2 regions of the Halomonas sp. THAF12 genome follow, and region 2 is predicted to be linked to the other one. Evidence: predicted binding sites of a transcription regulator. Region 2 holds the regulator's gene; the other holds the start of a gene.
The links. The regulator FNR, encoded in region 2, switches genes on or off when oxygen is low (the NO sensors DNR and NnrR bind a similar motif). The targets are predictions, from matches to a motif close to TTGATNTANATCAA.

Region 1: FIU88_RS18555 (plastocyanin/azurin family copper-binding protein) is a predicted target of FNR. The motif match lies at 1,155-1,168, and genes of this name have one in related genera.

What each region holds. Positions count from the first base shown of each region.
Region 1 covers NZ_CP045400.1:132,415-143,378, reverse strand. The annotation lists gene FIU88_RS18565 (DUF411 domain-containing protein) at 134-574, opposite strand; gene FIU88_RS19255 (hypothetical protein) at 571-723, opposite strand; gene FIU88_RS18560 (hypothetical protein) at 797-1,099, opposite strand; gene FIU88_RS18555 (plastocyanin/azurin family copper-binding protein) at 1,308-1,808, shown strand; gene FIU88_RS18550 (response regulator transcription factor) at 1,817-2,482, shown strand; gene FIU88_RS18545 (sensor histidine kinase) at 2,463-3,794, shown strand; gene FIU88_RS18540 (copper resistance system multicopper oxidase) at 3,866-5,653, shown strand; gene FIU88_RS18535 (copper resistance protein B) at 5,663-6,433, shown strand; gene lgt (prolipoprotein diacylglyceryl transferase) at 6,629-7,450, shown strand; gene FIU88_RS18525 (DUF2933 domain-containing protein) at 7,496-7,699, shown strand; gene FIU88_RS18520 (cation transporter) at 7,730-8,068, shown strand; gene FIU88_RS18515 (hypothetical protein) at 8,156-8,590, shown strand; gene FIU88_RS18510 (APC family permease) at 8,702-10,066, shown strand; gene FIU88_RS18505 (heavy metal translocating P-type ATPase) at 10,063-10,964, shown strand, end outside.
Region 2 covers NZ_CP045399.1:3,008,340-3,019,303, reverse strand. The annotation lists gene FIU88_RS14025 (sodium:solute symporter family protein) at 1-1,358, opposite strand, end outside; gene FIU88_RS14020 (DUF4212 domain-containing protein) at 1,365-1,625, opposite strand; gene FIU88_RS14015 (putative nucleotidyltransferase substrate binding domain-containing protein) at 2,235-4,061, shown strand; gene FIU88_RS14010 (exonuclease domain-containing protein) at 4,081-4,701, shown strand; gene ttcA (tRNA 2-thiocytidine(32) synthetase TtcA) at 4,787-5,698, shown strand; gene fnr (fumarate/nitrate reduction transcriptional regulator Fnr) at 5,967-6,710, opposite strand; gene FIU88_RS13995 (hypothetical protein) at 6,791-7,756, opposite strand; gene FIU88_RS13990 (sulfite exporter TauE/SafE family protein) at 7,845-8,573, opposite strand; gene ccoS (cbb3-type cytochrome oxidase assembly protein CcoS) at 8,574-8,786, opposite strand; gene FIU88_RS13980 (heavy metal translocating P-type ATPase) at 8,783-10,964, opposite strand, start outside.

The sequences.
Region 1 (10,964 bases), on a different replicon from region 2:
CGCCAGGGCCTCCTGGAGGGGCGGTCGGCGTGCGTAAAGAAAACGACCATATTGCATACAGCCGCTATCGGCCAAAAGCGGACATCATGCCCGGGCGAGTCATCACCCGGGCAGTCGCTATCACCTTGCGACGTTACAGCGTCATGTATGGCTGGGCTTCTCCGGCGCGAAACTGGTAGACATTCCAGTCATCCTGCTTCGGTCCCGGCATACCCGGTGTGCCGATGGGCATGCCCGCAAGGCCGATGCCATCGGTATCGGGCTGCTCTTCGAAGAGCCTTTCCACCGCCGCGAAGGGCACGTGTCCCTCGATGACATACTCACCCATCTCGATGGTATGGCAGGAGCCCAGTCCGTAGGGCAGTCCGACTCGCTCCTTGACCTGACCGATCGGGACGTCGTCGACGATGGCGACCTCGACGCCGAGCGCCTCAAGCTGGCGGGCATACTCATCGCAGCAGCCACACTGGGGGTTCTTGTAGAGCGTCGCCGCATTGGGCAAGGCCGCCTGGGCGGTGCCGGCACCGATCAGCAGTGCAGAGGAGGCAAGCAGAGTGGGGACAAGGCGTTTCATGAGCGATCCTCCCGGGAACGACGAGACGTGAAGAGATACTTGACGAGAGTAGCGATGCCGAGGCCGAGCAGAAGCATGACACTCAGAGGCATCAGCCAGCCCATCCAGCCCATTGAACCCATCAGGGCAAAGCAATCGTTGGCGTACATGATGTGACTCCTGACGAAAGTTAGGGAGCACCGATAACGAGCCAATATGTCGTTACCGGGAAGTCGAGCGACGTCAGGATCTGGGAGGTTCTCGGGGTGGTGCAGCGATGAACTCAACCACGGCCGGGTCGGCCAGGTCGGCAAGAGCGTCTGGAGGGACGCGGGGGACAGTCGGCGTGGCGGTCAATGCCGCACAGGCGCCGCAATCGGCGTTGGCGTGATCGAGCATCTCGACCTGGGAGGTACCGCAGTCGACGGCGCAGTCATCCATAGACGCATGACCGGGCAGGCTGGCGACCAGCAGCAGAGCCGCGAGCAGCAGCGCCAACAGGCGTACTCCTCGGAGGTGCAGCAGGCAGCGAACATTGCAGGTCATTCGGTCATCCTCATGGTCGAGTCCCCATTCTGCCTCGGTGGCCGTGTCGTCCAACATGATCCAGGACAAGGGATTCGGCATGGTCTTTATCAGAGCCTTGGATGCTACAACCTACGTGTAACACAAGAGTCAAGGGGTTTCGAGTTCAGTCTCATTTCAGGTTGCTGCAGTATAACCAAGGCTCCACTGATACGATCAAAGAGGTTACATGATGCGTAAGTCTCTGCTGGCCATCACCCTTGGCCTGGCCGCCACTTCCGCCCTTGCTGCCGGTGAACATGGTGGCTCCCATTCCTCCACGCCTGATGCCGAGATCGACCGCACCATCCAGGTCGAGGCCGGTGACATGTGGTTTGATCCCGAGACACTCGGCATCACCGCTGGAGAGACTGTGCGCTTCAAGGTAGTCAACACCGGCAACCTGAAGCACGAATTCGTGATCGGCGATGCCGCAGCCCAGGAAGCGCACCGCGAGATGATGCAGGCTATGGGAGACAGTGGTCATGGTGACGGCCACGACGGCCATGGCGGCCATGACATGGCGGAAGGTGCCCATGGCGGCGCTATGCCGGCGGTGACCATCGCCCCCGGCGACACCGCAGAGCTGGTGTGGACCGCCCCCGCTGACGTGGAGTCGCTCGTCTATGCCTGTAATATCCCTGGGCACTACGAATCCGGCATGGCCGGGGAGATCCAGCTAGGCAAGTGAGCCGACGCATGAAGCTCTTGCTACTCGAAGATGACGACTTGCTGGCCGAGAGCCTCGCCGAATCCCTCAAGGACAACGGTTACCGGGTCGATTTGGCCGCGTCCCTGAGAGACGCCGAGGCGCTCTCGACCACCGAGACGTACGCGCTGGCGATCATGGACCTGGGCCTTCCCGATGGCTCGGGTCTCGACCTGCTCAGGCGGTGGCGCCAGTCGGGCCGGGACCTGCCGGTGCTGATCCTGACGGCTCGGGACACCTGGGAAGACAAGGTCGTCGGGCTCGAAGGCGGCGCGGATGACTACTTGACCAAACCCTTCCACGAAGCCGAGCTTGTCGCCCGGGTCAAGGCGCTGTTACGCCGCCAGTCGGGGCGACTCTCCCATCAGTTGACGCTGGGTGGCGTTGCCCTGGACGAGGCCAACCAGTGCGTCCGAGTGGCCGATGGTACCTGGCACCCCCTGACAGGCACCGAGTTCGTGCTGCTGCGCTACTTCATGCACCATCCGGGACGGGTGCTCTCCAAGGAGCACCTGCTCAACCAGCTCTACGCCCTGGAGCAGGACGCCGCGGCCCCCAACCTCATCGAGGTCTATATCGCGCGGCTACGCCGCTACCTGGGCAAATCAAGCATCCAGACCCGTCGCGGCCAGGGCTATGTCTTCGTTGCGGATTGACCGACGCAGCCTGCGTCTCCGCTTGCTGGCCTGGCTGTCGGGTATCGCCCTGCTGGTCACCGGGCTGACCTGGCTGCTGCACGGGATCCTGCTCAACGACCTGGCGCGGGACTTCCTGGGGGAACGGCTCGAACGCGAGGCCGATCACGCCATCGAGCAGCTGCGCCGCGATCATCTGGCCACCGCGCGGGTCCTGGACTCCGCCAGTCGCGGCTTCGCGATTTTCCACCACCTCTATGTGTTGCGCCTGGGCGATGAGGTCTCGGCCTCCCATCCGCGTTGGCAGGAGGCACTGCGACCACTGCTGGACAGTGGCGAGTCGCTGGCCGAGGTGCGTGAGGCGGGTCAGCACCTGCTGGTCTTTCGCCAGCCCTTCACCCTCGACAATCAACCCGGGGTGCTGCTGATAGGGGAGGATTTCTCCCGAGTGGAGGCGGGACTGCACCGCCTGCACTGGTGGGTCGGCGGCATCGCCGCCAGCCTGCTGCTCCTGCTGGGGGTGCTCAACCTGCTAGCCGTCAGCCGAGGAATGGTGCCGCTGTCGCGGCTGCGCGACCAGCTCGGCGAGCTGCAGGCCGGCAGGCGCGATCGTCTCTCTCTGGACGTCCCCTCCGAACTCGACAGTCTGGTCGGGCAGCTTAACCGCTTCATGGACGAGATCGATGCTCGCCTGCAGCGCTCCCGTGAGTCGGTCGCCAACCTCTCCCACGCGCTGAAGACACCCCTGGCCGCGGTCATTCAGGTGCTGCGGGGCTCGCGCCCCATCGATGCCACGCGTCGCCAACGCCTGGTGGAACGCCTGGAGGAGATTCACGCCCAGCTCGATGTTGAACTTCGACGCTCGCGCATCGCGGGGCCCAATGTCGGGCGCCTTGCCGATCCATACCGCGACGCCAGCAGACTGATCGAGATGTTCCGGACCCTTTACCCGGCCAAGCGCTTCACCCTGGAGGTAGCCGAAGGCACCGGACAGCGCATTCCCATCGAGTCTCAGGACCTGTCAGAGATGATCGGTATCGTGCTGGACAACGCCGGCAAATGGGCCAACCAAGAGGTTCACTGCGAGATAGTGATGGAGGAGGGTCTCGTCCTGCGTGTCGAGGATGATGGGCCCGGCGTGCCGGACGACGACGTGGCCTGCCTGGGGGAACGCGGGTGGCGCCTGGACGAGTCACACCCCGGCTATGGGCTGGGCCTGTCGATCCTGAACCAGCTCTTGAAACGCTATGGCGGGAATGTCCAGTTCGGACACAGTCCCCTGGGCGGTCTGAGCGTGGAAATTCACGTGCCCTTTGCAAAGGATGCGCCGTAACCTGGCATTTTCAGGCGTGATTCAGCTTGCCCCGTCATGATGTCGCCTTCTGACATCGACGGGAGTCACAGATGGCACGTTCCAGCGTAATCACGCACCCGCTGTCGCGCCGACGGCTGCTCAAGGGGGGTGCCGCCCTAGGCATCGGCTCGGCAGCCGCCCTTGGCCTACGCCCTGCCTGGGCCAATCCATGGGGGCAGACCAATACCTACGCCAAGGGGATCGAGGAAGGCCCGGAGGTGGCGCTGGCCATCCGTCGCGAGTCGCTTGAGATCGATGGTCAGGCGGCGCGGCCCTACACCATCAACGGCGAGAGCCCCGGGCCGATGATCCGCCTCAAGGAGGGCCAAGATGCCGTACTCAGGGTGACCAACCTGCTCGATGAGCCGACGTCCATCCACTGGCATGGCCTGATCCTGCCGCCCGACCAGGATGGCGTTCCCGGCGTCAGCTTCGCCGGCATCGCCCCCGGTGAGACCTTCACCTACCGCTTCCCGGTACGCCAGAACGGTACCTACTGGTACCACAGTCACTCCGGCCTTCAGGAGCAGCTCGGCCATGCCGGGCCACTGATCATCGACGCCGCCGAGCGCGAACCCTTCCGCTATGATCGCGAGCACGTGCTGCTGCTCACCGACTGGACCTTCGAGGATCCCATGGCGGTGTTCCGCAACCTCAAGACCGCCGAGGGGTACTACAACTTCCAGGAACGCACTATCGGCGACTTCTTCGCCGACGTGCGCGAGAAGGGCTTTGCGGCGACGGCGGAGATGCGCGGCATGTGGGCCAAGATGCGCATGAGCTCACGCGACATCGCCGACGTCACCGGCAGCACCTACACCTACCTGCTCAATGGCCACTCTCCCGAGGAGAACTGGACGGCGCTGTTCAAGGCCGGCGAACGGATCCGCCTTCGGGTCATCAATGGCTCGGCAATGTCCTACTTCGACGTACGCATCCCAGGGCTCAAGATGACCGTGGTGGCCGCCGACGGTCAGCCGGTGCAGCCGGTCCCGGTGGACGAGTTCCGCATCGGGGTGGCCGAGACCTACGACGTGCTGGTCGCCCCCGAGGACGACACCGCCTATACGATCTTCGCCGAATCGATGGATCGCAGCGGCTATGCCCGCGCGACCCTGGCACCGCGGGAGGGCATGGCCGCGGAGATCCCCGAGCGTCGCAGGATCGCCGACCGCGGCATGGAGGCCATGGGTGCCCATGGCATGGACCACTCCAGCATGTCCGACAGTGACATGGAGGGCATGGATCATTCCAACATGTCCGGCGATGACAGGGAGGGCATGGATCATTCCGAGATGGACCATGGCGGCAGCATGGCGAGGGAATCCGCCAAGACCCGCGGGAACGGCATGCTGGCGGCGGGAGAGGCCCAGCCGGGCTCGCGCTATGACCAGGCCGGCATCGGCATCGATCCCAACGCACGCCGCACCCTGGTCTACCGCGACCTCAAGGCCTTCACCCCCTGGCCCGACCGCCGTGAACCCGGCCGCGAGCTGGAGCTACACCTCACCGGCAACATGGAACGTTACATGTGGTCCTTCGACGGCAAGACGTTCAGCGAGGTAACGGGCCCCATTCACTTCGAGAAGGACGAGCGGCTGCGCCTGATCCTGGTCAACGACACCATGATGGAACACCCCATCCACCTTCACGGCATGTGGATGGAGCTGGAGAACGGCCAGGGCGAGCTGATCCCGCGCAAGCACACCCTGAACATCAAGCCCGGCGAGCGCGTCTCGGCGTTGATCACCGCTGATGCCGAGGGCAGCTGGGCCTTCCACTGCCACCTGCTCTATCACATGGACGCCGGCATGTTCCGGGTCGTCAAGGTCGCGTAAGGAGACGCCATGAATACCAGAATCCCGATGATCGCGGCCGGTGCCCTGCTGGCCACGCTCCCGCTCTCCGTCGCCCTGGCAGAGGATGGCTATGATGCGCCGGCGGACTGGCCCGCCCCCATGGCCAAGCACAACATGGCCATGGCGCTGTTCGACCGTCTTGAATATGCCGTGCCCGACAAGGGTCATGAGGAATTGGTCTGGGACTTCCAGGCCTGGTACGGCGGGGACATCAACCGGGTCTATGTGAAGTCCGAGGGCGAGAACGTCCAGGGCGATGGCGAGGATGCCGAGTTCGAATCCCTGGAGCTGCTCTACAGCCGGCTGATCGCCGATTTCTGGGAGCTGCAGGGCGGTATCGGTTACCAGGGTGGGGTCTTCTCCGATGATCACGCCGAACGTGGCTATGGGGTGATCGGCCTGCAGGGCGTGATGCCCTACGGCATCGAGACCGACCTGGCGTTTCAGGTCAGCGACGAAGGCGACGTCTCGGCCAGTTTCGAGGGCGAGTACGACCTGCGCCTGACCCAGCGGCTTTACCTGCAGCCGCGTACCGAGATCGCCGTGGCCGCCAGCGAGGCCGAGGCATTCGGCGTCGGCGAGGGGCTCAACTCGGTACGCGTCGGCATGCGCCTGGGCTACGAGGTGACGCGCCGCCTTGCGCCCTATGTCGGTGCCTACTGGCAGAAGCAGTACGGCGATACCGCCGACATCGCCCGCCACCATGGCGATCCCACCGAAGATACCGGCATCGTCGCCGGGGCCAGGCTGATGTTCTGAGCCACGAATCGGTCTCGCGACCGACGCCACCGCCTGGTGGCGTCGTCGTCTTTGGCGATCCGAGCCTGGGTTGATCCGTGTCAATCGTCTCGGCCATGGCGTTCAGCCTGGATTCAGACAGCGTCGCCACACTGGCGGTAACAGGAACCGTTGCCGGGCCACCGGCGATGGTCAGACACATCACAGGAGCGACGCATGATCCCCTACCCCCAGATCGATCCGGTGGCACTGTCGATGGGCCCACTGAGCATCCACTGGTATGGGCTGATGTACGTGGTGGGGCTGGCCGCAGCCTGGTGGCTGGGCAGACGACGTGCCCACCGGCTCGGCCTCACCCATGACGATATCGGCGACCTGATCTTCTATGGCGCGGTGGGGATCATCCTCGGCGGTCGACTGGGGTATGTGCTCTTCTACGGCCTCGATCAGCTGGCGGCCGATCCGCTCTGGCTGTTCAGGCTCTGGGAAGGCGGGATGAGCTTTCACGGTGGCCTTGCCGGCGTGCTGGTCGCCGCCTGGTGGTTCGCTCGCCGCCATCGCCTGGCCTTCCTCCAGCTGACCGACTTCATCGCACCGCTGGTGCCGATTGGCCTGGGCGCCGGGCGGCTGGGCAACTTCATCAACCATGAGTTGCCAGGACGCGTGAGCGACGTTCCCTGGGCGATGGTCTTCCCCTCCATGATGGGGCTCGGTTCGCAGCCACGCCACCCATCGGCCCTCTACGAGTTTGCCCTGGAGGGCGTGGTGCTGTTCGTCGTGCTGTGGTGGGTCTCCGCCCGACCACGCCGGCGCGGCACCGTCTCGGGACTCTTCCTGGTGCTCTACGGCGTCTTTCGCTTCGCGGTCGAGTTCGCACGCCTGCCCGACCCCCAACTGGGCTTCATCGCCTTCGACTGGCTCACCATGGGGCAGCTGCTCTCCCTGCCCATGATGGTGGCGGGACTGCTCCTGTTGATCGCGCCCCAGCGTCGAGGCCCGATCGATGCCGTCGCCAGCACCGGCCGGCCATCGACGTAGCGTCGCTTCGATTCCTTTCACAACCCAAGCCACCGTGAGAACGCCATGGAGAAGAGAGCACAACGCCGCCTGATGATGGTCTGGCTGCCGCTGGGGGGCATCCTCGCCGTGGGCGGCTACCTGCTGGTGACCGGCCAGCGATTACATCCTTACCAGGCGTTGCCGCTGCTGCTGCTCGCCTGCCCGCTGATGCATCTCTTCCTCCATCGCCACCACGGTGGCCAGCAGGATCATGGCGACGATGACTGACTATTCGCTAGCAGAGAAGGGAGGTTGACCATGTCACATCACGACCATCGCCCTGGCGTTTCACAAGCGTCCCTGGTCACTCGCTCGCTGAAGGTAACGTCCGAGGCGTCAAGGTATATCGCGGCGGCAGTGACCGAGATCGACGCGCTGTCCGGCCTCGACGGCGTGACCTACGATCCGCAGCACCACAAGCTCCACCTGGCCTACGATGCCAAGCGGCTGTGTATCGACGATATCGAGGCGGTATTGGCACGGCATGGCGTGGACATCGGCGCCGGACGTTGGAACCGGATCAAGGAGGACTACTACCGCTTCATCGACCAGAACGTGAAGGACAATGCCAAGCAGAAACCCTGGAGCTGTCATTGAGCTCGGGGCTGGCGAGTCATTGCCACAGAGCGCGGCATGAAGGCTGACCGACCGCCTGGACGATGGCTCCTGTGGCCAGAATGGCATGTGGCACTGTTCACGTTCCTGCTCAACGTGCCCTGGGAGTTCCTGCAGGTGCCCCTATACCAGGACATGCCCTCGATGCCTCACTGGACTGCGGTGAAAGCCTGCATGCAGGCAGCGGCCGGTGATGCGCTGATAGGTCTGGTCGCCTACTGGGTAGTGGCTCTATGGCGACGTCGCCGTGGCTGGCTGTGGCGCTATGGGCTCAAGGAGTGCGCCGCCTTCGTACTGGCAGGACTGGTCATCACGGTAGGCTTGGAGTGGTACGCCACCGCCATCGCCCAGCGCTGGAGCTACGCGCCGGTGATGCCCACCCTGCCATGGCTGGGTACCGGCCTCACCCCACTGCTGCAGTGGCTGCTGCTCCCGCCGCTCTTCCTGTGGATCGCTTCACGCCACCTCGCCGGTACTGCGGCCCTACAGACACGTGGAAATTGACCTTTGGGTAACACAAGGGTTCTAGGATGGAAGACAGAGCCTGCTGCCCCTGGCACAGCACGCCTGGCAGTTCGATGCCTCACTCGCCCATATCGACACGCAAGGAGATGCATGGACAGGTCGCCTCAGTACCAGAAGAACAGCCTCTCCCTCGTCGGGGCCATCGCCCTGGGAACCGGCGTGATGATCGGTGCCGGGATCTTCGCGCTGACCGGACAGATGGCCGAGATGACCGGCGAGCTGTTTCCCCTGGCCTTCCTCTCGGCGGCCATGATCGTCAGTTTCAGCGCCTACTCCTACGTCAAGATGTCCAATGCCTACCCGTCGGCCGGCGGCATCGGCATGTACCTTCACAAGGCCTATGGGCCCACCCTGCCCACGGCCTTCCATGCGCTGCTGATGTACTTCTCCATGGTGATCGCCCAGAGCTTCCTGGCGAGGACCTTCGGCTCCTATACCCTGGAGCTGTTCGATGGGGGTAACCGGTCGCTGCTGGTGCCGGCGCTGGGTGTCGGCCTGCTGATCGCCGCCTTCCTCATCAACCTCTCCGCCAACAAGCTGATCCAGGGCGTGGCGTCGGTGCTGGGGGTCATCAAGATCGGTGGCATCATCCTGTTCGGCGTGGTGGGCGTGCTGGTGGCCGACACCATCGGTATCCGGGCCACGGCCGAGGCGCCGGCGCCCGGCGTCTCCGGGTTCCTGGGGGCCACCGCGCTCGGCATCCTGGCCTTCAAGGGGTTCACCACCATCACCAACAGCGGGGCCGAGATCCGCGATCCCCACCGTAACGTCGGCCGGGCCATCATCGTCTCGATCGCCCTGTGCGTGGTGATCTATGCGCTGGTGGGCCTCGCCGTCACCAGCAACCTGTCGCTGACGGAGATCATCGCGACCAAGGACTACTCGCTGGCCGCGGCTGCACGCCCTGCGCTGGGGGAGGCCGCCGTCTGGTTCACCGTCCTGCTCGCCATGCTGGCCACGGCAGGTGGCATCATCGCCAGCGTCTTCGCGGTATCGCGGATGCTGGCGATGCTGACCGAGATGAAGCTGGTGCCCCATCGCCATTTCCATATGCCCGGCAGCATCCAGAAGCACACCTTGGTCTATACCATCGTGCTCGGCCTGATGCTGACGGCGTTCTTCGACCTGAGCCGCATCGCGGCACTCGGCATCATCTTCTATCTGGTGATGGATATCGCCATTCACTGGGGGGTGTTGCGGCATCTACGCGATGCGGTGGCGGCCCGCCCGGCCATCCTGCTGACCGCGATCGCCCTCGACCTGGTGGTGCTGGCAGGCTTCCTCTGGGTCAAGGCCACCACCGACCCGCTGGTGCTCTACGTTGCCGCCGCCGCGATGGCCGTCATCCTGGTGGCGGAATACGCCTTTCTTTCCCGGCGATCCGAGCAGGACGCCGACCACCATGCTCATTCGCATGACGCGAGTGGCAGCCACAGCAGGGAGGATGGAGCATGACACAGGACCACACCCATGAGGTCACGGACCCCGTCTGCGGGATGACGGTCGATCCTCACCATACCGACCACCGCGCCTCACACGCTGGAAAGACCTGGTACTTCTGCTCAGCCAGGTGCCAGCAGAAGTTCAAGCGGGACCCTGACGCCTACCTGCAGTGCGACGACACACCGGCCGAGCCAGCGCCGCCCGGCACGATCTACACCTGCCCGATGCACCCCGAGATCCGCCAGGAGGGGCCGGGGGACTGCCCGATCTGCGGCATGGCCCTGGAGCCCGAGACGGTCACCGCCGATAGTGGGCCTTCCGAGGAACTCAAGGACATGACCCGGCGCTTCTGGATCGGGCTGGTCCTGGCGCTGCCGGTGCTGGTACTGGAGATGGGTGGCCATGTGTTCGGCCTCGACCACCTGATCGCCCCCCAGGTCTCGAACTGGATCCAGCTGCTGCTGGCCACCCCCGTGGTGATCTGGGCAGGCGCGCCCTTCTTCGTGCGCGGCTGGCGTTCCATCGTGCGGCGCAGCCTCAACATGTTCACCCTGATCGCCATCGGCACCGGGGCGGCGCTGATCTACAGCCTGCTGGCGACGATCGTGCCGGGCATCTTCCCCGCGACCTTCCGCCAGGCCGATGGCTCGGTGGCGGTCTACTTCGAGGCGGCGGCGGTGATCGTGGTGCTGGTGCTGCTCGGACAGGTGCTGGAGCTGCGTGCCCGGGAGAAGACCTCCGGGGCGATCCGCGCCCTGCTCGACCTGGCACCGGCCACCGCACGCCGCATCGACGACGACGGCCAGGAGGAGGAGATCTCGCTGGACAAGGTCCAGGTGGGTGATCGCCTGCGCGTGCGCCCCGGCGACAAGGTGCCGCTGGACGGCGAGGTCTTGGAGGGGCGCTCCAA
Region 2 (10,964 bases):
ATCCGCGCCGCCATCAGCTCGCCCTTCTCGCTGATGCGAGGGTTGATGGCGCCCTTGATCAGGTCGTGGCTGATCGCCGAGGAGATGGCCAGCAGCAGGCCCGCGGCGGTCGACAGCGCGGCCGCGAGACCGCCGGCGGCGATCAGGCCGATGACCCAGCCCGGCAGATTGGCGATCTCGGGGTTGGCCAGCACCAGGATATCGTTGTTGACCGACAGCTCGTTGCCGTTCCAGCCGCGCTGCTCGGCGGTCGAGGCGAAGGCCTCGGTGTCGTTGTAGATCTGGATGCGGCCGTCGTTGTTCTTGTCCTCATACTGGATCAGGCCGGTCTCTTCCCAGGTGCGGATCCATCCGGGGCGCTCCTCGTAGAGGATCGGGTTGGCGGTGGCATCCGCGACGTTCTCGACCTGGCCGCCCATGTCGGGATAGACGGTGGTGGCGATATTGAGGCGCGCCATGGAGGCCACGGCCGGGGCGGTCAGGTACAGCAGGCCGATGAACACCAGGGCCCAGCCGGCGGACCAGCGCGCGTCGGCGACCTTCGGCACGGTGAAGAAGCGGATGATGACGTGGGGCAGACCGGCGGTACCGATCATCAGCGACAGGGTGAACAGCACCATGTTGAGCTTGTTGTCCACGTCCGCCGTGTACTCGTTGAAGCCGAGCGCGGTGACCACCTCGTTGAGCTTGGCCAGCAGCGGCATGCCGGATTCGCTGTGCTCGGAGAACAGGCCCAGCGCCGGAATCGGGTTGCCGGTCAGCTCCAGCGAGATGAACACCGCCGGGATGGTATAGGCGATGATCAGCACGATGTACTGGGCCACCTGGGTATAGGTGATGCCCTTCATGCCGCCCAGCACCGAGTAGAAGAAGATCACCACGGCAGCGATGATCAGGCCGGTGGTGGCGTCGACTTCCAGGAAGCGCGAGAAGGCCACGCCAGCGCCGGCCATCTGGCCGATGACGTAGGTCACCGAGGCCACGATCAGGCACACCACCGCGACCATGCGGGCCTGCTTGCTGTAGAAACGGTCGCCGATGAATTCCGGCACCGTGAACTTGCCGAACTTGCGCAGGTAGGGTGCCAGCAGCATGGCCAGCAGCACGTAACCGCCGGTCCAGCCCATCAGGAAGGTGGAGTTGGCGTAGCCGCCGGCGGCGATCAGGCCGGCCATGGAGATGAAGGAGGCCGCGGACATCCAGTCGGCGCCGATGGCCATGCCGTTGGTGATCGGGTGCACCCCGCCGCCGGCGACGTAGAAGTCCTTGGTCGACCCCGCCTTCGCCCAGATGGCGATGCCGATGTAGAGGGCGAAGGAGGCACCGACGAACAGTACGTTGATGGCAAATTGACTCATGCTGAGTTACTCCCCGAGCCCGAATTGCTTGTCCAGCCGGTTCATCTTCCAGGCGTAGAAGAAGATCAGGCCGATGAAGGTCAGGATGGAGCCCTGCTGGGCAAACCAGAAGCCGAGGTCGGTGCCGCCCACGGCTATGCCCGAGAGCAGCGGGCGCAGCAGGATGGCGCCGCCATAGGAGACGGCTGCCCAGACGACCAGACAGCCGGCGATCAATCGGAGGTTGGCCTTCCAGTAGGCTTCGGCATTGGGGGTCTCTTCAGCCATGATGTTGCTCTCCACTTGTTGTTGGATTCGGGAAGTCGCTCACAGCGTTCATGTGTCGCCACGGTGCCTTCCCGGGGTCTGTCGACCGAACCGCGGCGGCGTGTCGGATGATGAAGTGCCTGTCGAGGAACGGAGCGCTTATCGACGCATTGGCATCACCCGGGGATCATCGACAATGCTGGTCAACAATCCCGAAAAAAACATCGCAGACTTTCGTATCATGAGTGTAAAGCGATCGAAGTGTTTGCCGTCTTTTTGAAGCAAATCAATTTCTTATGTCGGCATTGCGTGTCCAGGCGGTGGCGCCGGCCGGCAGGGGTTGGACGATGGTCTATCCATGCATCCGAATGATGACTAGGACCATGACCATGGTCTAACGCCAGGGCCTTCATCGGGCCGATCGAGCGGAGCATGACTTTGGTATAAGAAGAAGGTTAGACGAGAAGTGTGGCGGCGAATGCCTAACACCATGGTCTAGATTCTGGTAGCGAAAGGGGGTTGCTACTCTGGGTGAAAGCCCTGTCGCTCCCGGTTCGTTCGTCACGCTCCAGGCCTGCCTTCATGCGTACGATCCGGCGGCGGCGATTCCTGGCACGAGGACCCGCTCCCATGGTCGACGTCGATCTCTCCCACGCGCCGTTCAGCCTGCTCGACGAGACCGGGCGGGCGCGCGTGCGCGGCGGGCTCGACCTGGCCTACTTCGATCGCGACGAGATCATCCTCGAGGCCGGGCAGCCCGGCGAGAACGTCTTCCTCATCCACAAGGGCGAGGTCGCCGAGCTGGACACCACCCTGCCCGGCGAGCGTCAGCGCATCGGCCACTACACCGGCGGTGACCTGTTCGGCGCCATCAGCATCCTCAACGGCCAGAGCCGCTACCGCTTCCGCGCCGAGCAGGAATCGCTGTGCTATCTGCTGCCCCGGGCGCTGTTCCTCGAGCTGTGCGCCGCCTATCCCGCCTTCGACGCCTTCTTCCGCCAGCGCCTCGCCGACAAGGCGCGGCTGCTGACCGAGCAGCGCGCGGCCGGCGGGGTGACCATGTCCGGCTTCATGCTGGCCCGCGCCGAGGACTGCATGCGCCCGCCGCGCTGCCTGGCCGGCGAGACGACCATCGCCGAGGCGGTGCGGCGGCTGCATGACGAGGCCGTCGACAGCCTGCTGGTGGAGGGCGAGGACGGGCCGGGCATGGTCACCAAGACCGACCTGCTCGATGCCCTGGTGCTCGAGGGGCTCGGCCAGCAGACGCCGCTGTCGTCGCTGGCGCGGGGCTCGCTGATCACCGCGCGCCCCGATCAGTACCTGTTCGAGGTGCTGGTGCTGATGACCCGGCATCGCATCGAGCGGGTGGTGATCGTCGAGGACGAGGCGCCGGTGGGCGTGGTGGAGCTGACCGACGTGCTCAGCTACTTCTCCAGCCGCAGCCACGTGGTGAGCCTGCAGGTCGAGCAGGCCGGCGACCTGGAACAGCTCGCCGTCGCCAGCCGCCGCACCGCCGAGCTGGCCGGCGCGCTGATGGCCCAGGGGGTCAAGCTGCGCTTCGCCATGGGCCTGCTCGCGGCGCTCAACGGCCGCATCATCCACAAGGCCTGGGGCTTCTCGATGCCCGAGCGGCGGCAGCGCGACAGCTGCCTGATGGTGATGGGCAGCGAGGGGCGCGGCGAGCAGATGCTCAAGACCGACCAGGACAACGGCCTGATCCTCGACGATGCCCTCGACTGGCCGGACTGCATGGAGCGCATGGCCGAGTTCACCGAGACCCTGGTCCGGCTGGGCTATCCGCGCTGCCCGGGCAACATCATGGTCTCCAACCCCGACTGGGTCGGCACCGAGCGCCAGTGGAAGGCGCGCATCGCGCGCTGGGTGGAGGCCCGCGACGGCGACAGCCTGATGAAGCTGGCGATCATGCTCGATGCCCATGCCGTGGCCGGCAATCCGGCGCTGCTCGAGCGGGTGAGGGCGGCGCTGTTCGAGGCGGCGTCGAGGGACGAGCTGCTGCTCTCCTATTTCGCCCGTCCGGTGCTGCGCTTCTCCACGCCGCTGACCCTGTTCGGCTCGCTCAAGAAGCCGCAGCACGGCATCGACATCAAGAAGGGCGGCATCTTCCCCATCGTGCACGGCGTGCGGGTCATGGCGCTGGAGCGCGGCATCCTCGCCACCGGGACCCTGGAGCGGCTCGACGCCCTGGCGGCCGACGGCCGGCTCGAGGAGCGCTTCGCCGAGGACCTGGGCGAGGCGCTGTCGCTGTTCACCGAGCTGCGCCTCGAGCAGCAGCTGGCGCGCCTCGCCGGCGATGGCGAAGACGACGGTGGCGAGCCGGACCGGGTGGTGGTGCAGTCGCTGTCGTCGCTGGAGCGCGACCTGCTCCGGGAGGCGCTGCATATCGTCAAGGACTTCAAGCAGCGCCTCTCTCACCGCTATCACCTCGAATACGCCTGATCACGACAAGGACATCGACATGCTCAAGACCCTGCGCCGCCTGGTCGACCGTCACCGCCACGCCCATGGCCAGTATGGCTGGCTGTTCCGTCCCTATACCGGGGAGGAGCTGGTGGCGCTGGCCGTGCAGTCGACCGGCGGCGACGTGCGCGGCGCCGAGCCGCTGGCCATCGCCGCGGTGCGGCTGCGCGGCGACCGGGTGCTGACCAGCGAGTCGCTGGAGCTCAGGCTGGCGCGCCCGGAGGGCGTGGACGCCGAGACGCTGCGCCGCCACGGCCTGCGCGGCATCGATCTCGACGACGGCGTGTCGATCGACCAGGCGCTGGCGCGGCTGCTCGACTTCGTCGGCAACCGGCCGCTGGTGGGCTGGCGCCTGGACCGCGATCTGGCGCTGCTCAACCGCCAGCTGCGCGCCCGGTTCGGCTTCGAGCTGCCCAATGCCGGCATCGATCTGGTGCAGCGCTACCAGCGCCATCACCACCATTCGCGGCTCGAGGTGGCGCCGGCCTTCGAGCGGGTCGCCGAGCAGCTCGAGGTGCCGTTGATGGGGCGTCACAGCGTGCTGGGCACCGCCGTGACCACCGCCCTGATGCACCTGCGGCTGGACCGCGATGCGGTGCTCGCCCGTCGCAGCGGCTGAGCGGGCACCACGTCGCCAGTCTCGCGGCAGGGTGGTAGGATAGGCGCCCTTTCCCTTTCCCCGATGCCCTGGCAGCGCCCCGACCATGCAAGATGCCGTGACCTTCGATCCCCGTCCCGCCGATGAGGCCGCTTCGGCCGAGCCGTCGACCCCGTCCGCCGAGGCGCCCGACGCCAAGGCCAAGCGTGAGTTCAACAAGCTGCAGAAACGCCTGCGGCGCCAGGTCGGCAATGCGATCATCGACTTCGACATGATCCGCGAGGGCGACAAGGTGATGGTGTGCCTGTCCGGCGGCAAGGACAGCTACACCATGCTGGAGATTCTCCGGAACCTGCAGCGCAACGCGCCGGTGAACTTCTCGCTGGTGGCGGTGAACCTCGACCAGAAGCAGCCCGGCTTCCCCGAGCACGTGCTGCCCGAGTACCTGGACGGCCTCGGCGTGGACTACCACATCCTCGAGCGCGACACCTACTCGGTGGTCAAGGAGAAGACCCCGGAAGGCAAGACCACCTGTGCGCTCTGCTCGCGGCTGCGCCGCGGCTCCCTCTACGGCTACGCCGAGGAGATCGGGGCCACCAAGATCGCCCTCGGGCACCACCGCGAGGACATCCTCGAGACGCTGTTCCTCAACATGTTCTTCGGCGGCAGCCTCAAGTCGATGCCGCCCAAGCTGCTCTCCGACGACGGCAAGAACATCGTCATCCGCCCGCTGGCCTACTGCCGCGAGGCCGACATCGCCGAATTCTCCGAGCGCATGGCCTTCCCGATCATTCCCTGCAACCTGTGCGGCTCGCAGCCCAACCTGCAGCGTCAGGTGGTCAAGGAGATGCTCGCCGAGTGGGAGGCCAAGCATCCCGGCCGCCTGGAGAGCATGTTCAAGGCGGTCACCAACGTCGCGCCCTCGCAGCTGGCCGACCGCGAGCTGTTCGACTTCGCCGGGCTGGAGGACAAGCAGGCCAAGATGCAGGCCGATCGCATCGACCTGCATAACGAGTGAGTAGCGCCTAGCGGCAAGCGCCCGGGTGCTCAGTAACGGGCGGCAGATGTCGAGGAAGCCGATGAGAAACCCACGGGACGTCGAGTCCTGTGGGTTTCTTCGTTGACGTCAACAATGGCCATGACATCATTCTGCCGCGCTTGGCGCTTGGCGCTTGGCGCTTGGCGCTTGGCGCTTGGCGCTTGGCGCTTGGCGCTTGGCGCTTGGCGCTTGGCGCTTGGCGCTTGGCGCTTGGCGCTTGGCGCTTGGCGCTTGGCGCTTGGCGCCGTCAGCGACAGCCCTCTTCCTCGGCCAGCTCGGCCAGGGCGTCCAGGTCGAGGATGTTCACCTCGCGGCCGGACACGGCCACCAGGCCCTGCTGCTGGAAGCGCCCCAGGATGCGGCTGACGGTCTCCACGGCCAGGCCCAGGTAGTTGCCGATGTCGGCCCGGGACATGGAGAGGCGGAAGCTGTAGGCGGAGTAGCCGCGGCGGCGGAAGCGATCGGAGAGGCTGGCGAAGAAGGTGGCCAGGCGCTGGTCGGCGGTCTTGCGCGACAGCAGGCGCATCATGCGGCGGTCGTCGCGCATCTCCTTGCTCATGCTGCGATACAGCTGGGCACGAAGCTCCGGCAGGCGCTCGGAGAGGGCGTCGAGGCGGTCGAACGGGATCTCGCACACGGTGGTGGTCTCGAGCGCGATGACCGAGCCCGGATAGCTCGACTCGTCGATGCCGTCGAGCCCCACCAGTTCGCTGGGCAGGTAGAAGTTGGTCAGCTGATCCGTGCCGCCGCCTTCGCTGGTGACCTGCTTGAGACTGCCGGAGCGCACCGCGTAGACGCTGGTGAAGGGGCTGCCCTGGCGGAACAGCGACTCGCCCTTCTTGAGCGGCGGTCGGCGCCGGATGATGGCATCGAACTCGTCGAGGTCCTCCAGTTCGAGGGCCAGGGGCAGACACAGGGAACTCAGGCTGCAGGTCCGGCAGCGGGTCTCGTGCAGCAGGGAACGGCGCCGGCCGGCTGCGGTGTCGGGCATGCTGTCCTCCTTGATCGGGGCTTGCCTCCCCCATTATGGCGGATAGCCCCGGTTCGGGCATAGCATCCCTTGGGCGAGTCTCAGGTCAGGCCGGGGCCGGGCGGGCGAGCATTCCGCCAGCGCCCCGAGGCGGTGGCGAGCCGACCGTCGTTCAGCGCCGCCGCGTAGTCCCGGGGCGAGGTGGCGTTGCAGGCCACGGCGTCGGGCAGCCGCGAGATGGCGCCGGTGCCGAGCCCCAGTCGGTCGCGCGCCCGTTCGCGACGCGCCTGGGCGAGGGCATCCTCCAGGGCGGCGCCCCGACGGGCGTAGGAACCGTGTCCCAGTGCCCGGTAGCCGGCCTCGGCCAGGCGTTCGTCGACCCGGGCCAGCAGCGCCGTCGGCAGCGTCGATTCGCCCTCCTGCCAGGCGGGCTCCGGGCGCAGGGAGAGGCGCGGCGGCGACATGGGCAGCAGCGCGGCGAGCGCGGCGACGGCCTCCCGCGGCGGGATCGTCGGCGCCACGATCAGCACCAGGTTCAGCGAGTGCCAGCCCATGCGCACGGTCTCGTCGAGCAGCGGCTCGACGCGTGACTGCAGGCGGGGCAGGGCGTCCAGCCGGCCGGCCGCGGGCAGGCGCATGATCAGCTTCAGCCGGTTGAAGCCCAGGGCCTCCAGGTGACGCAGGGTGAGCAGATCCGTGGCGTGGGGGTCGAGCTCGACGGTGAAGTCGCGCGGGCGCCCCGGTTCGAAGGGGAAGCGGGAGGCCAGCCGGTCGACGAGGCCGCTCATCTGCGACAGGGTCAGCGAAGGCGGGAGGCCGCTTCCCCAGTGCAGGGCCTCCAGGCGTCGCTCCGGCGCCAGGCAGCGTCGCACCAGCACCATCTCGCGGTCGAGCCGGGCCAGATCGACCTCGAAGGGATCCATGCCCTTGCCGTCGCCGCGGGCATCCACGTCGTGGCGAAGCGGCAGGCGCAGATGCAGCGACAGCGGGCGGGCCTGGGTATTGCTGGCGGTCAGCGCCGCGGCGTAGTCGTCGGCGCCGAAGTCGGCGGGAAGGGTGACGGACATGGCGGAGTTCCGAGCGTTCATGTCGTCAGGCTAGTGCTCGCGGCCCCCAGGGGTGTTGCGCTGGGTCAAACGTGCGGGCGTTAGCGGCTCAATGATGCCCGGCGTGCCCGGCGTCGTGGGCCATCTCCATCGCGCCCGGCCACAGGCCCCACAGCTGCCACAGGGCGAAGCCGATGATCGCCAGCGCCGCCAGGGTGCGGGTGGCCGGATGACGGATCAGGGCGCCGAGCCGTCGCGCGGCCAGGCCGGTAGCGAGCAGCGCCGGCAGGGTGCCGAGCCCGAAGGCGCCCATCAGCGCCGCGCCTCGCAGCGGGTCGGCGCCGGCCAGGCTCCAGGTCAGCATCGAGTAGACCAGCCCGCAGGGCAGCCAGCCCCAGACCGCGCCCAGGGTCACGGCCTGGGGCAGCGTCACCACCGGCATCAGTCGCCGTCCGAGCGGCTCCAGATGGCGCCACAGGCGCCTGCCGAGCGCCTCGACCCGCAGCAGTCCCTTCCACCAGTCGGCGATGTAGAGCGCCATCAGGATCAGCATCACCGCGGCCAGGACCTGGAGCGCCTGGCGGATCCCCGGGGCCAGGCCGACCAGGGTGCCGAGGCCGGCGGCCAGGGCGCCGGCGGCCATGTAGCTGGCGATGCGTCCCAGGTTGTAGCCCAGCAGCAGCCCGCCGAGCCGCGCCGGATGGCGCAGGCTGGGCGGCACGGCGAAGCTCAGGGCGCTCATGATGCCGCCGCACATGCCGATGCAGTGGGCGCCGCCCAGCAGGCCGAAGACGAAGGCCGCGGCCAGCGGCGGCAGATCGAGTCCAGACGGATTCATTCAGGCTTCCTTGTCGTGTTTCCCGGTCGGCGCGTCGGCGTCGCCGTGCCGGCGGGGCGCCTCCCCGGGCGGGTCGTCATCGTCGAACAGGATGCGGTGGGCCGGGCCTTCCAGGTCCTCGAACTGGTCGTGGCGCACGGCCCAGAAGAAGGCCCAGACGGCCAGGCCGAGCAGGATCAGCGACAGCGGGATCAGCAGGTAGAGAATGCTCATGGGGCGTCCTGGGCGGGGGAATCCACGGGAATGTCGGGCAGCTTTCGGCGCGTGAGGCGCAGGGCGTTGGCGACCACCACCAGCGAGCTCGCCGACATGCCCAGCGCCGCCAGCCAGGGGGGCACCCAGCCCATCGCCGCCGGCGGCAGGGCCAGCAGGTTGTAGGCCAGCGCCCAGCCCAGGTTCTGGCGGATGTTGCGGCGGGTGGCGCGGCCGATGTCGACGGCCTCGACCAGGCGGCCGAGGCGCGGGCCGAGCAGCACGGCGTCGGCCCGGGTGCGGGCGAGGTCGGTGGCGTCGTTCATGGCGATGGCGAGGTCGGCCCCGGCCAGCACCGGCACGTCGTTGATGCCGTCGCCGACCATGGCCACCCGCTGGCCGTCGGCCTGGCACTCGCGCAGCCGGGCGAGCTTGTCCTCGGGGCTGGCGCCGGCGCGCCATGCGTCGATGCCCAGCCGCTCGGCCAGCGCCCGGGTGGGTGCCTCGGCGTCGCCGGACAGCAGTTCCACCGCGATGCCCCGCGCCGCCAGCGCGGCGACGGTGGCGGCGGCGTCCTCCCGGGGCCGGTCGCCCAGGGCGAACCAGGCCCGCGGCTGGCCGTCCTCGGCGAGCAGCAGCCAGTGGCCGTGCTCGGCGTCACCGTCCGGGGGGGCCGGAGGGGCGTCCGGGGCCGCGAAGTCGGGCCGGCCGAGCCGCCAGGGGCGGCCGTCGATGACGCCGGCGAGGCCCCGGCCGGGGCGGGCGATGACGTCGCGGGCGGTGATGTCGGCGCGGCGATAGGGGCGGAAGGCGCGGGCGATGGGATGCTCGGAGTGGGCCTCCAGGGCCGCGGCCACGGCCGCCAGGCGCTCGGGATCGTCGCTGGCAAGCGGGATCGTGTGCTCGAGGGTCATCTCGCCGCGGGTCAGGGTACCGGTCTTGTCGAAGATCATCCGGTCGAGGCGCGGCAGGGTCTCCAGGGCGTCGGCGCGGGTCAGCAGCACGCCGCGCCGATGGAGCCGGCCGTGGGCGGCGGTCAGGGCGGTGGGCGTGGCCAGCGCCAGGGCGCAGGGGCAGCTGACCACCAGCACCGAGAGCGTTACCCAGAAGGCCCGCTCGGGGTCGATGAACGACCAGGCGAGCCCGGTGGCGGCGGCGATCAGCAGCACCTGGAGCACGAAGTGATGCGCCAGCCGGGCGGCCCGGCGCGCGATGCGCGGGCGTTCGGCGAAGGCGCGGTCGGTGAGGTCGAGCAGCTGCGCCGCCCGGGCATCGGGGCCGGCCCGGGTCACGCGCAACGTCAGCGGGCTCTCGACGTTGTGGCTGCCGCCGGTCACGGCGTCGCCCACGCCGCGCGTCACCGGCAGCGCCTCGCCGCTGAGCATCGATTCGTCGAGGCTCGAGGCGCCCTGTTCGATCACGCCGTCGGCGGGCACGCCGTGGCCGGGTCTGACCAGCACCCGGTCGCCGGCGGCCAGCTCGCTGGCGGGCAGGAGGCGCTCCTCGTCGCCCTCGTCGAGGCGGATCGCCGACAGCGGCAGCATCCCGGCCAGGGCATTGCCGCGGCGCCCGCCGCGTCGCCGGGCGCGGACCTCCAGGAAGCGACCGGCCAGCAGGAAGAAGGTGAACATGGCCGCGGAGTCGAAGTAGACGTCGCCGTGGCCGACCAGCAGCGCCCAGGTGCTGGCGAGATAGGCGCCGGCGATGGCCAGCGACACCGGCACGTCCATGCCCAGCCGGCGGTGGCGCAGGTCGCGCCACGCGCCGCCGAAGAACGGCTGGGCCGAATAGAGCACCACCGGCGTGGTCAGGGCGAAGGCCAGCCAGTGGAAGAGGGTATCGAAGTCGCCGCCCAGGCCGTCGTCGCCGGACACGTAGAAGGGGATCGAGAACATCGCCACCTGCATCATGCCCACCGCGGCCACGATCAGCCGGCGGATCTGGCGGCGTTCCTCGCGCTGCAGGCGGCGCTGGGCCTCGTCGGGCTCGTAGGGCTGGGCCGGATAGCCGATGGCGGCCAGCTCGGCGAGCAGCCGCGAGAAGGCGAGGCGCGCCGGATCCCAGGCGACCCGGACCCGGTGATGGGCGAGGTTCACGGCGCTGGTGCGGACGCCGTCCAGGGCGTTGAGGCGATGCTCGATCAGCCAGGCGCAGGCCGCGCAGGTGATGCCCTCCACCGCCAGGGTGGCGTGGACGCCG